One region of the Anaerostipes sp. PC18 genome, then DNA from elsewhere that is predicted to be linked to it. Evidence: predicted binding sites of a transcription regulator. Region 1 holds the regulator's gene; the other holds the start of a gene.

Region 1 (3,191 bases):
ATCGTTTCCGCTGACAACCGACGGTTCGATAGCAAAGCGCATTTTCCCGTCGATCTCCACAGGCTTTTCGATGACATCAATTTTGTTCAGCATCTTTTCACGGCTCTCGGCCCGGCGGATGGATTTTTCCCGGTTAAACTGCTTTAGTTTTTCGATGACCGCCTTCTGGTGCCGGATCTCCTGCTGCTGGTTTTCGTACTCCTTTAAGCGGATCGCCTTTACCTGATCCCTTTTCTTAATAAAAGAAGTGTAGTTGCCGTCAAAGAGCATCGCATGCCCCGCCTCGATCTCCATCACCTTGTTGACGATCTTGTCCAGGAAATACCGGTCATGGGAGACCAGGATGACAGCGCCCTCATAGTGGCTTAAATAGTTTTCCAGCCATTGGATTGACTCAACATCCAGATGATTGGTAGGCTCATCCAGGAGAAGAATCTCGGGCTTCATCAGCAGAAGTTTTCCGAGAGCTACCCTTGTCTTTTGTCCTCCGGACAGTGTCTCAATCATTTTTTGAAAGTCTTCCTCTTTAAACCCGAGTCCTTTTAAGATTCCTGCGATCTCACTTTCATAGGCAAAACCGTTTTTCTGTTCAAATAAATGAGTGGTCCTGGTGTATTCCTCCATCTTTTCTTCGAGCTCTGCGCCGCTTAAATGCTTCATCATATGCTCCAGAGAGCGGAGTTTTTTGTCCAGTTCGATCACATCTTGTTTTATGGTCAAAAGCTCTTCATAAATGGTGCGGGAAGAAGTATGGTCCTGATGCTGTGCGAGATAGCCGATATCGGCGTCCTTCTTTTTGTGGATCTCCCCTTCGTCGGGTGTCATCTGATCCATGATGATCTTGAGCAGGGTGGACTTTCCGGCGCCGTTTAAGCCGATGACGGCGAGCCGGTCCTTCTCATTGATATGAAAGGAAATTCCTTTCAGGACTTCCTGGTCGACAAATGTTTTATGTATATTCTGACAAGATAAAACCATAGTGCACTCCTTCAAAATTTCTAAGCTGTAAAAATTCTTTTTAAGCATAACATAATTTCTGAAAAAACGCACCGAAAAGTTTGACAGTTATTAGACAATCTTATATAATTTATTTAATTTGAGTAGTTAATAAAATAAGTGGGAGGGTAATAATGTCATCAATGGATAAGAATATATCACCGGCAGTTATAAAGAGATTACCTAGATATTACCGTTATTTGGGGGCTTTGAAAGCAAAAAATATTACGAGGATCTCATCCAAAGAGCTGAGCGAGAGAATGAAAGTAACTGCATCCCAGATCCGACAGGACCTGAATAACTTTGGAGGTTTCGGGCAGCAGGGATACGGTTACAATGTAGAAAACCTTTACGTGGAGATCGGCAAGATCCTGGGGCTTGACAAGAGCAATCAGATGATCATTGTCGGTGCCGGAAATCTGGGGCAGGCATTGGCCAATTATCAGGATTTCAACAATAACAGCATTGGTTTTCAGGTGATCGCACTGTTCGATGTAAATCCGAAGCTGATCGGCATCACGGTGCACGGAGTAGAAGTGCACGATATTGACGATATGGAAGAGTTTATAAAGAATCATGAGATCAAGATCGCAGCCCTCACGCTTCCGCAGGACCAGGCGCCGAAGATTGCCAAAGATCTTGTGTCCTGGGGCATCAAAGGATTTTGGAACTTTGCTCCTGTGGATCTCACGCTGCCAGACAGTGTGACCGTGGAGAATGTCCATCTGGCAGAAAGTCTCATGACGCTGACTTACAATATTCACAGCAGGGAAGACGGCGAGGGCGCGGAGTAAAGACGGGAGGAACGCCATGATTGTCGGTATAGGAACTGACCTGATAGAAATCGGGCGGGTACAGAAGATGGTGGAGAGAAAGAACCGCCTAAGCCGGATTTTTTCAGAAGAGGAACTGGCATACGCAGGTTTAAACAGTACGACTCTTGCTGGTAATTTTGCAGTTAAAGAAGCCGTTTCCAAAGTATTTGGAACCGGCTTCTTCGGATTGGAGCCCTATGAGATCGGAGTGTTCCGGGATTCAAAAGGAGCGCCTTATGTGAAACTGACAGGCAGAGCCGAAAAGCTGGCATCGGATATGCAGATTACGAAATTTCATGTGTCGGTTACGAACACAGGGGGGCTGGCACAGGCTTTTGTCATAGGAGAGTGTCTATGAAATATGTTTTGAAAAATCAGGAAATGCAGGATGTTGATAAAGAGACCATACAGCAGATCGGAATGCCGGGTCTTGTGCTGATGGAGCGGGCCAGCGAAAAAATTGCCCGAAGGCTCATGGAAACGGTCAGAAAAAGTGACAGGATACTTTCTGTGGCAGGATGCGGAAATAACGGGGGAGATGCGCTGGCTGCGGCCAGAATCCTTCTGGAGGAAGGATATTCTGTGGATTTCACAGTCGTGGGGGAGCTGTCCAAGGCATCCGGAGATTTAAAGACGCAGTATGATATCCTTACCCGTCTTGGGTATGAGCAAAAAAAAGAAATAGATTATAACGGCTATGACTGGATTTTGGAAGGAATGTTCGGCGTAGGCCTTTCCAGGGAGATAGCGGGGATATATCGGACCGTTGTGGAGAGGATCAATGAAAGCAGAGCCAGAGTCATGTCGGTCGATATTCCCTCCGGCATCAGCGGGGATACGGGGAAAGTCCTTGGATGCGCCGTCAGGGCAGACGCTACGGTGACGTTCGGCGGGCCCAAGGCAGGACATCTGCTCTATCCGGGAAGAGAATATGCGGGACGGCTGTATGTAGAAAAGATAGGTTTCTTTGATTCCGTTTTAAAGAAGCATGCAGGGGGATTCACATACGACAGGGAAGATCTAAAGAGGCTTCCGGGCCGTTTTGCGGATTCTCACAAGGGCACCTACGGAAAAGTCCTGATCATAGCAGGAAATGAGACGATGTCAGGGGCTGCTTTTTTTTCGGCAAAGAGTGCTCTGCGCATGGGCAGCGGACTGGTAAAGGTGATTTCCTGTGAAGCCAACCGTCCGATTCTGCAGTCTATGCTTCCGGAAGTACTGTTCGGAACATATGAGAATGTAAAAAAAGCCCTTGAATGGTGTGACTGTATCTTATTCGGACCTGGAATGGGAGTCTCAGAGCGGACCAAAGAATTATTGGAAGAGGTTTTACAGTGTGGAAAGAAACCTCTTTTGCTGGATGCCGACGGCCTGAATACG
Region 2 (3,191 bases), 930 kb from region 1:
TCTTTTTTGCGGAAAGAGGAGGATATTCAAGGCTGCTTAAAGGAATACGGAAGTCTCCGGTCATTGCACCGTCATAGTCACATCCTACACACTGTTCGTGGTCTTGCATATTTTCCACTTCCACGACTGCATCCACATAGATTCCGGGGATCTTGACTAATTTTGGATCTAAGGTACCGTCTGCGACGACCTTTTCCACCTGCACCACAACTTTTCCGCCGCTGTTCTTCACTGCCTGAGCCATGGTTGTGACTTCTGTTGTACAGCATTCATGGGAAAGTGTCACGTTGCCGTGCTCGTCAGCATATGTACCCCGGATGAATCCGATGTTCAGCGGAAAAGATTTATATAGTAATTTATCTTCTCCTAAGATTTCTACCACATCTACGATGTCCTCGGTCGTAATGTCATTTAATTTGCCGCCTTCAATGCGCGGGTCGGCAAATGTATTTAATCCCACATGAGTGATCACGCCGGGTTTGTGACCGGCGATGGCACGGTAGAGCTGTGCCAGAGTGCCCTGCGGCAGATTGTATCCTTCAATTTTGTTATCAAGGACCAGCTGTCCAAGCGTCGGGACCATGTTCCAGTGTCCGCCGATGACACGTTTGGTCATTCCTTCGTGGGCAAAATGATCCGCACCGCTTCCGTCACGGTTTCCCTGGGCAGCAGCGTAAAATAAAGTCAGGTTTTTCGGAGAACCGGTTTCCAAAAATCTTTTTTCCAGAGCTTTTGTAAGGGCTTCCGGCATTCCGCTGGCAACAAATCCGCTGGTAGTGACGGTTGTATTATCTTCTACCAGGGCAGCGGCCTGATCTGCTGTAATAATCTTAACTTTTCCCATAGTTTTTCTCCTTCATTTATTTTAGAAATCTTTTAAATCTGCTTTGCGTTTTTCAAGAAATGCAGTCATGCCTTCTTTTTTATCTTCCGTAGAAAATGCGAGTCCGAATAAATCTGCTTCTAATGTAAGTCCGCTGCTTAAATCGGTGTCCATGCCTGTGTTGATCGCTTCTTTTGCAAGAGAGATTGCATAGCTTCCTTTGGACATGATCTTAGCTGCCATCTTTTTGCAGTAATCAATCAGTTCTGCCTGAGGAACTACCTTGTTTGCAAGTCCGATCCTGTAAGCTTCTTCGGCATCGATCTGGTCACAGGTAAAGATCAGTTCTTTTGCACGTCCTTTTCCGACTAAGCGGGAGAGACGCTGTGTTCCTCCGAATCCCGGGAGGATTCCGAGTCCTGTTTCCGGCTGTGCGAATCTTGCATTTTCTGCGGCTACACGGATATCACAGGCCATGGAGATCTCACATCCGCCTCCGAGAGCATATCCATTGACAGCGGCGATCGTTACCTGAGGCATTGTCTCTAATTTAAGGAATGCTTCCTTTGCCAGCAGACCCATCTGTCTTCCTTCCGCAGGAGTGGCATTGACCATTTCAGAAATATCGGCTCCGGCTACAAATGATTTTTCTCCTGATCCTGTAAGGATAACGACTCTGATGTCCTTGCGGCGGGAGATCTCGGAAAAGCACTGGTCTAATTCTGCTAATGTCTCACTGTTTAAGGCATTTAAAGATTTTGGTCTGTTGATTGTAACTACTGCGATCTCGTTTTCTACTTCCATTAATAAATTGTTCATTCTAAATCCTCCTTGAAATGACATATACATTACACTTAATCAGCTCTTGTTAGAAAATTAACATATTGGCGTGCAAATATTTAGGATACAAAATATTATTTATGCTTCTAATATGGACTATATTTGCATGTTTGTCAATGGTTTATCAATATATTTTATTTAAATTGTATAATTCTATAAAAGATTATAAAAGTTTATTGACAATATGCACAAGTGGTGATATATTTAGCTTACAAAATATTAGTGTGCAAATATAGGGAAACAAAATGGTAAATTTATGTTAAGTTTGGTGAAAGGAGTGATTATTTATGAATTTTGAATTAACGGAACAGCAGGCAGCCATTCAGGAGACAGCAAGAAACTTTGCTCAGACAGAGTTACAGCCGGGAGTGCTCGAGAGAGATGCCAACAGTGAATTTCCGGTAGATCTCTATAAGAAGATGGGAGAACTGGGACTGATCGGACTTCCTTATCCGAAAGAAGTCGGAGGCCAGGGAGCCGATTACCTGTCTTATGTATTGGCAGTGGAGGAGATCTCTAAAGTAGATGCTTCTGTGGGTATTTCTTATTCTGTATCCACTTCTTTATATGGAGGAAGCATTATGAACTCTGACGCTCCGGTCGAGAAAAAGAATGAATTTCTGGCGCCGATATTGTCCGGACAGCACTTCGGATCTTTCGGACTCACGGAACCAAATGCGGGATCTGATGCGGGCGGATGTGTAACCGTTGCTGAAAAAGACGGGGATGAGTACATATTAAACGGTATGAAGTGTTTCAATACGAATGGACCTTTAGCCGATTATACGGCAGTATATGCCCTGACGGAACCTGAGAAAAAAGCCAAGGGACTGTCCTGTTTCGTGGTGAAGAAAGGAACTCCCGGATTTTCAGTGGGCAAAGTGGAAGACAAGATGGGAATCCGTTCCGCGCAGGTTTCAGAGATGATCCTGGAAAATGTACGGGTGCCGGCAGAAAATATGATCGTTCCTTCCGGAGACGGATTTAAACTGGCTATGAAGACTCTGGACGGAGGCCGTATCGGTGTTGCCGCACAGGGACTTGGAATTGCAGAAGGTGCATTTGAGATTGCAAAAGAATACTTAAAGACGAGAGAGCAGTTCGGCAAACCATTATACAGGAACCAGTATCTTGCATTTAAGATGGCGGAACTTGAAATGGAAATTGACGCTGCAAAGCTCATGCTTTATAAAGCTGCTACCGACAAACAGGAAGGAAGACCATATTCTATTCCGGCCGCAAAGGCAAAATACCTCTGTACAGAGGCGGCAATGCATGTGACAACAGAGGCGGTGCAGATGCTGGGAGGAAACGGTTACATGAAGGGATACCATGTAGAGCGCATGATGAGAGATGCCAAGATCACTCAGATCTACGAGGGAACCAACGAGATCCAGAAACTCGTGGTCAGCGGAGCGATTTTCAGATAGTCTGTTTTTGGAATATGAATCCTAAGTTTTCAGGGATGTCAATTATGGCATCCCCTTTTCATGCTTTACAAGGATGACTTTGCTTTAGGATAAAAGCC

What was found. The regulator Rex, encoded in region 1, represses fermentation and respiration genes when NADH is low (regulators of the CRP and FNR family bind a similar motif). The targets are predictions, from matches to a motif close to ATTGTTAANTANTTAACAAT.
Region 2: the regulator Rex is predicted to act here: its motif matches at 1,773-1,792, upstream of P8F77_RS05765 (enoyl-CoA hydratase-related protein).

The regions. Positions count from the first base shown of each region.
Region 1 is NZ_CP121164.1:1,974,050-1,977,240, reverse strand. It holds gene abc-f (ribosomal protection-like ABC-F family protein) at 1-978, opposite strand, end outside; gene P8F77_RS10805 (redox-sensing transcriptional repressor Rex) at 1,131-1,790, shown strand; gene acpS (holo-ACP synthase) at 1,807-2,169, shown strand; gene P8F77_RS10795 (NAD(P)H-hydrate dehydratase) at 2,166-3,191, shown strand, end outside.
Region 2 is NZ_CP121164.1:1,048,999-1,052,189, forward strand. It holds gene P8F77_RS05760 (CoA-transferase) at 1-844, opposite strand, end outside; gene P8F77_RS05765 (enoyl-CoA hydratase-related protein) at 866-1,642, opposite strand; gene P8F77_RS05770 (acyl-CoA dehydrogenase family protein) at 1,951-3,093, shown strand.